DNA from 2 places in the Lysinibacillus sp. NPDC093197 genome. Region 2 is predicted to be linked to the other one. Evidence: riboswitches for the same ligand, from Rfam matches in the RefSeq annotation. Region 2 holds a riboswitch; the other holds the start of a gene.
The links. A riboswitch is a leader RNA that binds a small molecule or an ion and turns the genes downstream of it on or off. The one in region 2 is predicted to bind thiamine pyrophosphate.

Region 1 (7,958 bases), on a different contig from region 2:
GATTTACAACAAGTCGTGCAATCATATTTCACGACTATTGAGCAGCAGTAGGAGGAGAAAACATGGCATTTACAGAACAACAGTATGTCGAAATGGGTACGAAATTACAACAAGTAAAAGATGAAATTCATCGTTTTATTGTTGGACAAGAAGAAGCAATTGATTACACATTATATGCAGTCCTTGCAGACGGACATGCGCTGTTAGAAGGGCTTCCTGGATTAGGGAAAACGATGCTCATTCGTACAATCTCTGAAGTGCTCGATTTATCTTTTTCACGTATTCAATTCACGCCGGATTTAATGCCTGCTGATATTACAGGAACAAGCATGATTGAGCGCACAGCAGATGGCAGACAGCAGTTTGCATTCCAGCCAGGGCCAATTTTTAGTCAAATGGTATTGGCAGATGAAATTAACCGTGCAACACCAAAAACGCAAAGTGCCTTGCTTGAAGCAATGGGGGAAAAAACGGTTACGATTTTAGGGGATACGAAGAAAATGGCAAAACCATTTTTTGTCCTAGCTACACAAAACCCAATTGAAATGGAAGGTACATATCCGTTGCCTGAGGCGCAAATGGACCGTTTCCTTTGTAAAATTCTCGTTCCATATCCAGAGAAAAGTGAGCTTATGGAAATTATGAAGCGGACAACAGGTGCGCAGGAAGTAAGCTTACAAAAAGTTTTGGATACAGATGGACTAATTATGGCGCAGCAAATGGTTAAGGAAGTGATGATTGCTGATGAGATGCTTGAGTTTGCAGCAGATCTTGTTGTGGCAACACACCCTGAAAGCGCAGATACTATCGATGAAGTAAGGCACTATGTTATGTATGGCAGTGGACCTCGTGGCTTGCAAAGCTTAATTAAGTTAGCGAAAGCTAGAGCTTTAATGAGTGGACGCTTTCATGTGTCTGTTGGGGATATTAAGTCAGTGGCGAAGCCCGTATTACGTCACCGAATGCTGCTGAATTATGAAGGGGAGGCTTCAGGTAAAACAGCAGATGATGTGATAGACGTTATTTTAGACAAAGTACAGCAAGGCGTAAGTCGATGACAAAAAACATATTGCCCGAAGATTGGTTAGCGAAAATAAGTCGTTTCCAAGTGGCGACTGCCTCCAAAATGCGTGGCCAGCATAAAGGCTCGCATCGTTCGCAGCGCTTCGGGGCATCCCTCGATTTCTCTGATTTCCGCGAATATCATTTAGGTGATGATGTGCGACAAGTAGATTGGAACGTCTATGCAAGAACCGATAAATATTTTATTAAACGTTTTTTAGATGAGCAAGAAATGAGAGTGCATATTTTATTAGATGCAACAAAATCAATGGGCGATCAAGCAAAATGGACGTTTGCGCGGCAAATCGTTGCTTCACTTGGATTAATGGTACTTGGGCGAGATGACCGTTTATCGTTTGCTTATGTGCAGGATGACGTGAAGCCACCGTTTCGTCGTAAAGGTGCAATGTATCGTCGTGCCTTTTTGCAAGTTGTAACAGAAATTGAACAAGCAACTTATACAGCAGGCTTTGCACAGGGAGCATTAAAGGCTTTACCAAAGGATAGTACTGTGCTATTCATCGTGACTGATGGGCTTGAACCTATTGAGGAATGGGAGCAGTTATTGAAAAGATTACCCCGTTTTGCAGGAGATGTCCGCATTTTACAAATCGTTACTGAGGAGGAGCTATCCCCTCATTATGCAGGAGATGTGCGTTTACTCGACCGTGAAACAGGGCGTGATGTAAATGTCACGATGTCATCAAAAGTACTAAATACGTATGAGGCAAGACGTCGCCTTCACGAAGAAGAGTTTGAAACCATTTGCCGTCGCTTTGGCGTGCGTAAACTGCAACTCAAGGTGGAGGACGGGTTGCAACATGCAATCTTTCAGCAATTATTAAAAGCACATTGGATTAGGTGAGGTGAGCCGTTTTGGGCTTTAGTCAAATTATTTTTAGCTGGACGGCCATCATCCCGGTCATTGTCCTGCTCTATTATTTCTTTCGAAAAAAATATACCGATCAAACGGTGTCCTCAACACTTTTTTGGTCTGAAATTATGCAAGAAACTCGGGTTTCTCCATATTTAAAGCATTTACAAAAAAATGCGTTGCTCTATTTGCAATTGCTAGCATTGCTCCTATTAGTGCTAGCACTGATGAATCCGTATGTGAAAAAAAGCACTATTGCGGGTGCGCAGACGATTTTTATCGTTGATACGTCCGCTACAATGCTAGCTGGTAAAGAGCAATCTACATTTGATGCACATAAAAAAGAAATGCAATCATTAGTGAAGCAACTTGACGGACGACCTGTCACATTAATAACAACGGGCAATACGCCACAAGCAGTACTACAGCAGGAAACTAATGTGAAAAATATTGAAAAAGCGATTCAAGATTTACATGTAACGTATGAAACTGCGCAAATGAATAAGGCGCTTGACGTCGCACAAGCGTTTGTTGGTGATACGCAAACATCGATTTACGTCTTTACAGATTCACTCGATAAAAAACAATTGCCAATGGAGAAAGATTCAGTGAAATGGCTCGTATATGGTGCTGAAAAGGGATTAACAAATGTTGCAATTACACGCTTTGCGGCAACGACAGACGGTAAATCTACGATGGCGTTAGTGCAACTACAAAACGATACCGACCAGGAGCATGAGCTGACAATTACACTTCAAAATAATCAAGGTGAAGTGATAATGGACGAGCAAATATCTTTATCAGCGAATGAAGCTACGACTAAAACATTTAAAGATTTACCTTTAATGGATACTATAACAGCGAACATTGATGTGAAAGATGATTATGCAGTGGATAATACACAATCGGTTGTGCTTCAAACTGCAACAGCGAATATCGTTGTCGACCAAAGCATGCATCAACTTATTCAAAAGGGCTTTCAATCTATTAATAATAATGTAAAGATTGTACCGTCATTACAACTAGCGGATAACCAAAATGCTACCATCGTAACAAATCAAACGTCATTACTTCAAAAAATACAAAGACCGTTAGTATTAATTGGACGTGATGATGTTGAAAAAAAGGAAATTAATGGTGAGGTAAAAACAACGAGCGATGCTTTATTTGCATTTAGTGAGTTAAATGATATTTATGTAAGTGCACTGTATCCTGCTTTTGATGGCTATAAAACAATTGCCACAGTAGGTGATAAACCATTTATTCAACGATCACCACAAGGGGATATTATCGTTCTAGCTGATATTGCAGATACGGATTGGCCATTATATCCTTCATTCCCGTTATTTTTATGGAGTGCGGAACAACAATTATCTGAATCAGTAGGGTCTCTTGGCATTTTCGCACCAAATGAGCAACGTTCAGTTGCGTTAGCACAAGGAGATTGGAGTGTCTATTCTCAGGACGATGAATTTTTATCGTCAATTACTAACGGTTTATTAACTGCACCGATGCAGCCAGGTATTTACACGGCTCGCTCAAGTAGTGAAGAAAAACGTCTTATCGTGCAACTACAGGCACCTGAACGTGTGATAGAAGAAGGGACGAGCTATACGCTTGGAGAGCTTCAGCAAAATGGCAAAGAAGAAGTATCAAAGGCTTCATTTGTCCCTTGGTTAATACTCATTATTTTATGTTTGCTTGTAGCAGAGTGGGAGGTGCAACGACGTCGTGGATTTACGAATTGATACGCCATTAGCCTTATTGTTATTAGTGCCATTGTTTATGTACTTTGGGTGGACTTATTGGCAAGAGCGTATGCGCCTGAAAAAAAGTCATCTTGTTGTAATGAGCATTCGTGTAATAGCAATCGGTTGTTTGGTCTTTGCACTCGCAGCGCCCTATATTTTATTACCAGTAAAGGACGAGCAAGTATTATATTTAGTTGACCGTTCTGCTTCGATGAATAACACAGAAGCGGAAATGACTAGTTTTATAGAGGAAAGTTTGAAATCGAAAAAGGATGAACAACTTGCAGGGATTTACTCTTTTTCATCAACTCTCCAAACAGAAGCGATTTTATCGAAATCATTAAAGGAAGTTCCCAAATTTACTGAAGTCAAAGGAACAGACCAAACGAATATTGAGCAAAGTCTTCAACTTGCTACAGGTATTGTCGATCCTAAAAAGGCAACAAGACTTGTTTTACTAACAGATGCCAATGAGACACAAGGGAGCGCACTAGATTTTGCAACGAAGCTAAAGGGCTCCAATATTAGTGTAGATGTCGTTCCATTTCATCAAAGCGTGACGAATGATGTGTCTCTAAAAAGCTTTGTCACACCACAAGTAGCTTACGTAGGTGAACAGCAGCAGCTTGTTACGGAAGTAAATGCTACAGCTGCAGGACAAGGTGAACTATTACTGTACGAAAATGACAAACTCATTCATCGCGAGTCTGTAGAACTTGCACAAGGTTCAAATGTTTTCACATATAAACATACGGCAACTGCAGAGGGGCTTGTAAAATATGAGGCACACGTGCAAGTTGGACAAGATGCTATTTTTGAAAATAATAAATTAACAAGTATTACAATGGTGCAAAGTGAGCCACATTTACTCATTGTTAATGGCTACGATACGACATCACCAATTGCTGCAGCGCTAGGGGCGAATTCAATCTCCTATGATGTGATAGATGCAGCAAGCTTACCAAATGAACTTTCTAGCTATTTGCAATATAACGCTATTATTTTCGATAATGTACCTGGACACTTAGTCGGTGAAGCGAAGATGGGCGTTATTGAGCAGGCAGTCAAAAACTTTGGTGTTGGCTTTACAATGGTCGGCGGTGAAAATAGCTTCGGCTTGGGTGGCTATTTTAAAACGCCGATTGAAACATTATTACCTGTTGAGATGGAGATAAAGGGTAAAGAGCAATTGCCATCGCTAGGACTTGTCATCGTACTTGACCGTTCAGGAAGTATGTATGGCTCAAAATTAGAGCTAGCGAAAGAAGCGGCCGCACGATCAGTTGAAATGTTACGCGATGAGGATACGCTTGGGTTTATTGCCTTTGATGATCGTCCTTGGGAAATCATTGAAACTGGACCGCTTGGTAATAAAGAGGAAGCAGTCGATACGATTTTATCGGTAACTCCAGGTGGTGGTACGGAAATATATAGTTCACTTGCAGCGGCATATGATAGTTTGGCAGATTTAAAATTGCAGAGGAAGCATATTATTTTATTAACTGATGGACAGTCGCAATCAGGCAATTATGAGGATTTAATTGAAAATGGTAAAGAACAAGGGATTACACTTTCTACAGTGGCGATTGGACAAGATGCAGATGGCAACTTACTACAGTCATTAAGTGAAATGGGTAGTGGTCGTTTTTATGATGTCATTGATGAACAAACAATTCCTTCAATTTTATCACGTGAGACAGCCATGATTTCCCGTACTTATATAGAAGACAATCCATTTTACCCTACAATTTATAATGCAACTGGATGGAATGCACTCTTTGCAAATGGTGTGCCACAAATGAATGCATATATTGGTACGACAGCGAAGCAGGGAGCTGCTGTGATTGCCGAAAGCGAGAAGGAAGACCCTGTATTGGCTCAATGGCAATATGGACTTGGTAAAACTTTCGCTTTCACATCAGATTCGACAGGGAAATGGGCTGGTGACTGGGCAAGATGGCAAGGATGGGGATCATTTTGGCAAACAATCATTTCGCAAATGCTACCAAGTTATAATGATGTAGCCTATGATGTACGTCTTGATACAGATGGCTCATTTATCATCACGGACCCGACAAATGAAGCTGCCTTTTTAGATATTGTCGCTGTTGATGAATCTGGCGAGGAGCTTGATTTGCAGCTTGAAACGATTTCTGCTTCGCAAGTACGTGCAGTCGTCCAAGCTAAACCAGGGTTGATTTTTTTCCGTATTGCTGACGAAGAACAGGCGATTTACCAGGCTGGACTAAGCGTACCGTACAGTGCAGAATATGAATTACGTCCAGTGAATGAAACACTTGTCGAGCAACTAACGAAGCAAACTGGTGGCTCTGTCTTGAAAGAACCACAAGATGTGTTCCGTAAGTTCACTAACAAAGGAGCAGAGCGCCAAAATATTGCAACATGGTTATTATTAACGGGGATGCTATTATTCTTCGTAGATATTACGATTCGACGCTTTGGCTGGAGCTTCATAACAAGGCATAAACAAAAAGAAAAGTCTGTAGAAGAAGCAACTGTACAGTCGGAAGACACGAACGTTGCACAGTTATTAAAAGGGATGAAAAAACGCTCTTAATTAAAAAAACGATAGCACATTGCTAAAAGCGTGTGCTATCGTTTTTTTTATAAACATAGCTACTTCGTAATAAGAAGATGCGATGCGGTTTTCTTTAGACTGCTAGCAATCATAATACCAAGAAATGCCCCAATTAAACTAGATGTAAAAAATGCAGGCATAAAAAATAATGCTCCTACGGACGTTCCCATTAATAACTGCGCATATGGTACAGCGACTAATGAGGCAAGGATACCAGTGCCAAATACTTCACCAATACCAGCAAGCCAGTAGTTGCGACTGTATTTATAAGCAAAGGCTGCACATGCCGCACCGATGACGCTTCCAGGAATCGCTAAAAGAGAGCCTGTGCCTGTTAAAATACGAATCAATGATGTAACTATAGCAACGACGATGGAAGGCATAGGACCTAATAGAATGGCACAGATGACGTTGATCGCATGTTGTACAGGATAAGCACGTGCAATGCCAGTTGGAATGGAGACAAAAATAGAACCTGCTACTGCAATAGCTACTAATAAAGCCATCGTAGTTAGTTTTCGAATAGACATGATAGATACTCCTTTTAGTTTTGTGCGATGAATCGCCGATAGAACCCAGTGAACCGCCGGTAAAATGTGACAAATCGCCGATAGCACTTCCGAAATCGCCGATAAAACCGGACAAATCGCCGGTAGACCTCGCAAAATCACCGATAGCACTGTCTAATGAATACAAAAAAGCCGCTTCCTTGTCACGAAAGGAAGCGGCCTTGCATTTTAAATTACACGAAAGCAAGCGTCGCCACTTCCCTCCGCTAGTGTGAACTAGATCAGGTTCAAAGGGTCCGTATATGAGCATATACGTCTCAGCCTTGTAAAGACTCCCCTAGTGGTGTTAAACGATTTAATTTTTCGATAATAAATGTACCATATTACAAATAATTGTCAATGGACTAATTTGCATCAGGCTGCATAAGATGCGGCGCCTTTTTCAATGTCCAAATAAGCGCTAGTAAGAAGCATGTCATTAAAATAATTGCCCCAAATATATACGGGCTGTTCATATTCCAATCGAATAAAAGACCCGCAAGTGCAGGACCAATCATATTTCCAAGGCTCATATAGGCATTGGTAAGTCCAGCGGCTAAACCTTGTTCATTGCCAGCAAGTTTAGAAATCAGTGTGTTGACGGCTGGGCGAATCAGTGTTGTTGCCGTTGAGAAAATCGTTGCGACAACTAAAATAAGTGCGAAGCCAGAAACAAATAATATTAGGAAAATAGCTACAGCAGCAATAAATAAATTGACTAATACAACTTTCATTTCCCCAAAGCGTTTAAAGAGTGGTGTTATGATGAACATTTGCACAACAACACCAAATGCGCCACCGACAGTTAAAATGATCGCAATATCAGTAGGTGTGTAGTTAAATTTGTCTGTCACAAATAATGATAATGTCGTTTGGAAATTGGCGATGCCGAACGAGAACACTAGCATAATAACCAACATAACAAAGTATGGCATTTGGACTGAACGTGCCATCTGCCTCACGAGATTGTCTTGCTTTTGTGCTTTCTGAGCTGCACTTGGTTTTGTAGAAGGTAATAACAACAATGAAAGGATAGAGGCAATAATAGCAGCTCCTCCAGCCATAAAAAATGGGAAATGCAAACTAACTTTAGATAGGAATCCACCAATACCTGGTCCAATCAT
Region 2 (7,958 bases):
GATGTGCATTCGAAGGCCCATGAATTGATTGAGAATGTCATGCTTATCGAACGTATCATTCAATATGGCAATCGTCACCGTGCAACGAATCCAAAATTAAATGCTCGTTTAAAAGAAGCGGAACAAGCATTCCATCAATACCGTTATGCGAAAGCTTTAGAAGAAGCTGGGACTGCAGTAGAGGAAATGGAGCCAGGTGCATTAAAGCGTATAGAAGCAATAGTTGCAGAAGAGACGCTAACAAAGTCTTAAGTAGTTCGAAGTGAATAAAAGAAAATAAACTAAAGAAACAGCTACCTAAAAAGTGACGTAATGAACTTTTTAGGTAGCTATTTTATTTATTGCTACTAACGTTAGCAATGGTCAAAAAAAGTAAATTTATTCGTGCTATTCTATGGTCAAAATAAATTATATAGGTCATCAAAAAGGGACGATAAATGACTAAATCAGAATAATTAGTAGTCAATCGCCACAGATTGCGTTATGATAAATACCGTTAAATCAACGTTTTGAAAGTGTGTGAAAAATAATGAAAGTTAATACAATTTATCTTGATAATAGTGCTACAACAAAGCCTTATAAAGAAGTAATGCAGACGTTTATGGCAGTGAATGAACAGTATTATGCGAACCCTGCATCGATTCATGCCATGGGTGTAGAATCAAATGAATTATTAATGCGTGCGCGTGAGCAAGTAGCAGATATTTTGAAGACTGAAGCAAAAAATGTGCTATTTACTTCAGGTGGTACCGAATCAAATAACACAGCAATTATTGGTTTAGCACGTGGCAACACACATAAGGGTAAACATATTTTAACTACGGAAATAGAGCATCCTTCTGTGTTAGAATCAGTCAAACAGCTTGAAAAAGAAGGCTTTGAAATAGAGTATTTACATGTAAATGCACAAGGTGTAATTTCATTAGATGAGCTAAAGGCAAAAATACGCAAAGATACGATTTTAGTTAGTATGATGCATGTGAATAATGAAATGGGAGCTATTCAACCTATATTTGAAGCTGCTACAATCGTCCATGCAGAAAGTCGAGCGGCATTCCATATCGATGCAGTACAAAGCTTCGGAAAATTACCTTTAACATTTAACGGTGAGGAAGGTCCTGATTGTATTACAATCTCTGGACATAAAATTCATGGATTTAAAGGCTCGGGTGTCTTAGCATTCAGAAAAAAAATGCAATGGCAGCCATATGCTTTAGGCGGAGGACAAGAATTTGGTTTACGTAGTGGCACAGTTGCTGTTCCGCAAGCAGTAGCACTGTCGAAAGCAGCTCGTATTGCAGTAGAAACAATGAATGAACGCGCGGAAAAATACCGTAAATGGCAGCAGCAAATCCGTGCTGAGCTAGGGCAATTTGGTGACGTTGTCCATATTTTATCTACCCCAGAGAGTGCAGCTCATATTTTATCATTTAGTATTCGTGATTTAAAAGGTGAGGTAATTATAAATGCCTTACAAAAATATGGTGTCATTGTATCTACATCAAGTGCTTGTTCGTCAAAGCAAACAAAAACGAGCCATGTTGTAGAAGCATTAAATATTGATGAACATTTTAAAAAAGGTGTTATTCGTGTGAGTTTTGGCGCACATGTAACATCTGAAGACATAGCACAATTTATACTAGCTATCAAAAAAGTATTGATGGAACTAAAAGGAGAACTTTTATTATGATTTGGAAAGAAATATTAATTCGTTATGGCGAACTATCGACAAAAGGACGCAACAAAATGGATTTTATCCGTCGTTTACGTGAGAATATTCGCTATGCGTTTGCAGATTTAGGGCATTTACACATTCGTACAGAACGTGATCGTATGTTTATCGCCATTCAAGATGAGGCACAAATGAATGTTTTAGTAGAAGGATTACCGAAAATTTTTGGGATTCAATCATTTAGTCCTGTTGCTGCTTGTGACAAAGATATGGATGCCATGAAACAGCTTGCAATTACGATTATGGATACATTTAAACATGAACAATTAACTTTTAAAGTTGAAGTTAAACGTACAGATAAAACATTCCCATTAGATTCTCACGGAATTCAGCGTGAAATTGGCGCTCATGTTTTACCTCAATATCAAAATTTATCTGTAAAAGTGAAACATCCAGATGTAGAGCTACGCGTGGAAGTGCGCCACGATTCAACTTATATGATGGCGCAAGTTATTCCTGGCGCAGGTGGTATGCCTGTTGGTTCTAACGGAAAATCATTATTAATGCTTTCAGGTGGGATTGATAGTCCTGTTGCAGGCTACTTAATGATGAAACGTGGTGTGCGTTTAGAGGCAATTCATTTCTTTAGCCCACCATATACAAGTCAAAATTCATTAGAAAAAGTAAAAGTGTTAGCAAATGAGCTAACAAAATTCGGCGCAAGTATTCGATTACATGTTATTCCGTTTACAGAAATCCAAGTGCTTATTAAAGAAAAAGTGCCATCTAATGTGTCTATGACTACAACACGTCGTATGATGTTAAAAGTTGCAGATAAAGTACGTGAAGAAATTAACGCACTTGCCATAGTAACAGGTGAAAGTCTTGGACAAGTAGCAAGTCAGACGCTTGAAAGTTTGACTGCTATTAACGCTGTAACGAATACACCGATTTTACGTCCGCTTATATCGAATGATAAATTAGACATTATTGAAATTGCGGAGAAAATCGGCACATATGAAACGTCGATTCAGCCATTTGAAGATTGCTGTACAATTTTCACACCTGCTAGTCCGAAAACGAAACCAAAGCTTGAAAAAGTAGAGCATTATGAAAGCTTTTCTGATTTCGATGACCTAATTGAACGTGCTGTGACCAACCGTGAAGTTTACATTTTCCCGAAAAAAGAGCAGTCAACAGATAAATTTGCAGATCTTTTATAAAAAAATTACGGGCGTAACAAATAAATTTATCGTTGTTTTGCATTTATTTAAAAACGCCATTTAATAAGAAGGAAACCGTCTCAAAATCGTATTTGGGACGGTTCTTTTTTTAATTTTCTAGTCAATTTCCTTTAGAGTTACATTTTACCTTTATTTTTTTTGTATTAAAAAACAAATATCGCACATTCTATAATCACAAGGAGGTGAGACAGACATGACAAACAACAATGGTAGTTCAAACAAGCTTGCAGTACCTGGTGTACAACAAGCACTTGATCAAATGAAATACGAAATTGCACAAGAATTTGGTGTTCAATTAGGAGCTGATGCTTCAGCTCGTGCTAACGGTTCCGTTGGTGGTGAAATCACTAAACGTCTTGTACAAATGGCAGAATCTCAATTAAAAGGTATGCCAAAAAACCAATAATTGCAGAATAAGCAATTATTAAACTTAAAACCAGTGACCGTAAAAGGCACTGGTTTTAGTTTGTTTAAATTTAGTTTTTTTATGCCAGACGATTACATGCATACATATAACAAAGCTATAAATACAATGATTTGAAAGTTGAAGCGGTTTTTTGAATGTCATTACTTTCGCAAATAGCAGAAATAACAGCGACACCATCTGCACCTGCTTTAATAACAGCAGATGCATTCAGGCAGTCAATACCACCAATTGCGACAATCGGCAACAGCGGATTCATGCTATGTGCTTGATGTAAAAATTCTGTTCCACAAGGTGGTTTGGCATCGTTTTTAGATGTGGTTGCATAAATAGGACCAATACCTATATAATCTGCTCCATATTTTAAAGCAACTTGCAATTCAGTAGCTGTATGGACAGAAACACCAAGGATCATTTGTCCAATTTTTTGTCGTACTAGTGAGACGGGATAATCATCTTGACCTATGTGAATACCATCTGCATTAAGCTTAAGGGCAAGGTCGATATCATCATTGACGATAAAGGGAACGTTATATTTCCTGCATAGATTTTGGCATTGACGTGCAAAATGCTCGTAGTGCTCATTCGTCAATGCATGTTGTCCTTTTTCACGAAATTGAAACATCGTAATACCTGCTTGCAATGCTGCCTCAAGTATTTCTAAAGGTTGTCTATTTTTCACATTCGCTGTGCCCATTATAAAATAAAGCTGTAAGTCACTCCTTTTCATGTATGGTCACCTCGCAAGTATCATGAAATTTTTTGTAAGCAAAATGATTTGTTGGTCCATTGCCATTTCCAATCGATAAATCATGGCTAATAGCTAATTGAATAAATTTTTTCGCTTCAATAATTGCTTGTTTTAAAGGTTTTTTTTGACCAATAAAAGCGGTTAATGCAGCAGAAAATGTACATCCCGTTCCATGCGTGTTTTTCGTTGCAATTCGAGTAGATTGCATTGAAAATGATTCGCCATCTTCAAAAAATACATAATCTGTTGCAAAATGATCGTCATGTAAATGTCCGCCTTTGATAATGACACATTGAACACCTAATTTTAATAATGATTGAGCAGCTTGCTGAATGTCTGATAAATTGTTTATTTTTCTAGCAGTAAGTGTCTCTGCTTCTGGAATATTAGGCGTTACGATTGTAGCAAGAGGTAATAAATCTTTTTTTAATGCCTCAACTGCTTCTTGTTGTAATAAGTTTTCTCCTCCTTTTGCAATCATTACAGGATCAACGATAAGCGGAATATTTAAATTAGACAGAGCTCGTGCAATTGTATGAATAATATCTGAAGAAAAAAGCATTCCTGTTTTTATTGCACTAATTGAAAAATCATCCAGTAGTGAATGAAGTTGTTTATTTACAAAAGCATGTTCAATTGGAAGTACACCGTTCACTCCTAATGTGTTTTGTGCTGTTAAAGCAGTTATAACGGATGTCCCGAATACGTCTAATTCCTGAAATGTTTTTAAATCAGCTTGGATACCAGCTCCACCACCGCTATCTGAGCCGGCTATTGTTGTTACAATATGCATTATTTTTCACCGTCCTTGGATAAACGGTGTAATTCATTTAAGACCGAAACTGCAAAATCACCGTTATATGGCGCGGATGAAGCGGCATGTTCAGCAACTTTTTTATAGCACGTTAATGTATTGCACAACTGAGAAAATGGCTCATTACCTGCAATATAAGCTGCACAGCAAATGGCACTTAACAAACAACCAGTTCCTGTAACTTCTGTCATTCGAGCATGTCCACCAATAATCCATTGGGAGTGCTCTCCGTCAGTTATAAAATCTTTTTCACCAGTTACAATAACAATACAATTATATTTTTTAGAAATTTCTTTTGCTTTATCTTTAACAGAAATTGAACCGCTACCACTATCTACTCCTTTTTGTTGCCAATGAACATCAGCAATAGCGGCAAGCTCACCGATATTACAACGAATAACAGCAAAATGAACGGCTTCTAATAATTGCTGTATCGCTTGTTTACGTAAATTTGTTGCTCCAACACCAACTGGGTCCAAAATAATCGGTACACCTAGCGCATTTGCCTTTTTTCCAGCAAGTAACATCGATTCTTTTGTACGGGTAGTAAGCGTGCCAATATTAATCAATAAGGCTGATGCAATCGATACCATCTCCTCAACTTCCAGAGATTCATCTGCCATTACAGGCGAAGCACCAATTGCTAATAAGCCGTTTGCTTGAAAATTTGCCACAACATAATTTGTAATACAATGAATGAGTGGTCGTTTTTTACGAATAGTTTGAAAAATCATCGTAGTCCTCCTTTTTTTGGACGGACGTAAGCATGCAAAAAAGCTCTTTTTTTCGTGCGAAATATACACGTAAAAAGAGCTTATCATCAATAATAAGATGTGTGTTGCTCCCTACGTCAGTATTAACTAACAGGTTCAAAGGGTCAGGTTTTACCTTCTCAACTCGTTATGAGTCCCCCCGCAATCATGAAGTTTTTAGTTGTCCAAAATGTAACATACCTATCCACAGTATTCAATAGCATTTTATCATTATCTGGAAAGCAGTGACTGATGCCATATAATAAACCATGATAATTGTCATGACTTTCTTAAAATAAGGTTCATCCATTGAAAATAATAAAAAATGAGTTTTATAATAAACCTAGCAATAAGGAGGCAGTTATTATGAAAAGACAGGATTTAATCGCACCAGAATGGTATAACATTGTTGAGGAGATTGAGAAATATGCTCAGGACCCAACTAAAAATGCATTAATTGTTTATAATAATCATGAAGAAATTCAACATATTACATATGCAACTTTACTTGAAAAAGCAAATCAGGCGGCCCATGTATTTACTTCGCAGGGACTAACAAAAGGCGATGTGCTTTTAGTTATGGTTCCAAGATCTGTCGAGGCATATATCGTCTACATAGCGGCATTAAAAGCGGGCTTAACGATTATCCCTAGTTCGGAAATGTTGCGTACAAAGGATATTGAATACCGAATTACACATGCAAATGCAAAAGGAATAATTGCCTACGAGCCATATATTGAGCAATTTGACGAAGTGAAAAACTTAAAGGGTATTTTGCAATATGTTATTGGTCATGCTCATACACCATGGCAACCGTTGCTTGAAAAAATGGAGGAGCATCCTACAGACTATACGAATCCTACACCGACAAAAAGTACTGACAATGCTTTTTTAGCCTATACAAGTGGAACAACTGGCAATCCTAAGGCGGCTGTTCATACACATAGCTGGGGTTACGCTCATTTACGGACAACGGCACCGAATTGGTTAGGTGTTCAAGAAAATGATATAGTATGGGCTACTGCGGCGCCCGGTTGGCAAAAATGGATTTGGAGTCCATTCCTAGCAACTTTAGGAAGTGGTGCTACGGCATTTGTTTATAAAGGCAAATTTGATGCGTCAACTTATTTGTCATTGCTTGAAAAATTTAAAGTAAATGTATTATGTTGTACACCGACAGAGTATCGTTTTATGGCAGCACTCAATAATTTACAGGACTATAATTTAAGCGAGATTCGCCAAGCTGTATCAGCGGGTGAACCACTGAATAGTGAAGTAGTAAAAGTGTTCTCAGAAACGTTTGATATACAGGTTCGAGATGGTTACGGGCAAACGGAAAATACATTACTTGTTGGGACAATGGTTGGCATGGAAGCGCGCGTCGGCTCAATGGGTAAACCGACACCAGGAAATACAGTAGAAATAATCGATGACCTAGGACATCCTGTGTCGGAAGGTGTTGTTGGGGATATAGCAGTGCATCGAGAAACACCTGCACTCTTTAAAAAATATTTCCAAGATCCTGAACGAACAAACCTACAATTCCGCGGAGAATGGTATATAACAGGTGACCGTGCATATAAAGATGCTGATGGCTATTTTTGGTTTGAGGGCCGCGGAGATGATGTCATTATTTCTTCAGGCTATACAATAGGACCATTTGAAGTAGAAGATGCATTAATGAAACATCCTACAGTAAAGGAAGCGGCTGTTGTTGCTAGTCCAGATGAAGTAAGAGGAAATATTGTTAAGGCATTTATAGTCCTTCGTGAAAATGAGACTGGGGATGATACACTTATTAAAAAGTTACAAAACCATGTGAAATTATTGACTGCACCTTATAAATATCCACGTGCGATTGAATTTGTAGAAGTGTTACCGAAGACTGCCTCTGGTAAAATCCGTCGTGTCGAATTACGACAACAAGAAAAAGCGCATTACACACATCAATAAATATTTCCTAGGAAATAAAGTCGGAAAATCAAAGTTCATGTTTTTTTATGAACTTTTGATTTTTTGTTGTAGCCCCATTTATTTATAGTAAAATAATAAACAACAGAACATTTTTACATAAAAATTACTTAAAAGTGAAACGTTTTGGACATTTAGACGTATAACGTGATGAGGAGGCGTTTGTATGAATGTGAAAAGGTGGATAGCTTTGGCTATTGCAGCTGTGTTGTTAGTATTTTCATTAGGGATTAATACGATTTTTGCCATATTTAAATCAGACTTTTTTAGTAATTTTGACAGCATTGTCGCTGGAAATAATTTAGATGTTTATGAAACGGTTATTGAGGG

Region 1: another riboswitch for thiamine pyrophosphate. It lies ahead of thiW (energy coupling factor transporter S component ThiW); the one in region 2 lies ahead of thiM (hydroxyethylthiazole kinase).

The regions. Positions count from the first base shown of each region.
Region 1 is NZ_JBIVOH010000008.1:190,288-198,245, forward strand. Features, by position in the region: gene ACIP9G_RS18880 (hypothetical protein) at 1-51, shown strand, start outside; gene ACIP9G_RS18885 (AAA family ATPase) at 63-1,058, shown strand; gene ACIP9G_RS18890 (DUF58 domain-containing protein) at 1,055-1,927, shown strand; gene ACIP9G_RS18895 (vWA domain-containing protein) at 1,939-3,684, shown strand; gene ACIP9G_RS18900 (VWA domain-containing protein) at 3,668-6,265, shown strand; gene thiW (energy coupling factor transporter S component ThiW) at 6,325-6,816, opposite strand; TPP riboswitch at 7,037-7,144, opposite strand; gene ACIP9G_RS18910 (MFS transporter) at 7,200-7,958, opposite strand, start outside.
Region 2 is NZ_JBIVOH010000006.1:118,451-126,408, reverse strand. Features, by position in the region: gene ezrA (septation ring formation regulator EzrA) at 1-252, shown strand, start outside; gene ACIP9G_RS16300 (cysteine desulfurase family protein) at 530-1,690, shown strand; gene thiI (tRNA uracil 4-sulfurtransferase ThiI) at 1,687-2,895, shown strand; gene ACIP9G_RS16290 (alpha/beta-type small acid-soluble spore protein) at 3,110-3,322, shown strand; gene thiE (thiamine phosphate synthase) at 3,438-4,070, opposite strand; gene thiD (bifunctional hydroxymethylpyrimidine kinase/phosphomethylpyrimidine kinase) at 4,057-4,884, opposite strand; gene thiM (hydroxyethylthiazole kinase) at 4,884-5,639, opposite strand; TPP riboswitch at 5,731-5,829, opposite strand; gene mbcS (acyl-CoA synthetase MbcS) at 6,024-7,610, shown strand; gene sppA (signal peptide peptidase SppA) at 7,795-7,958, shown strand, end outside.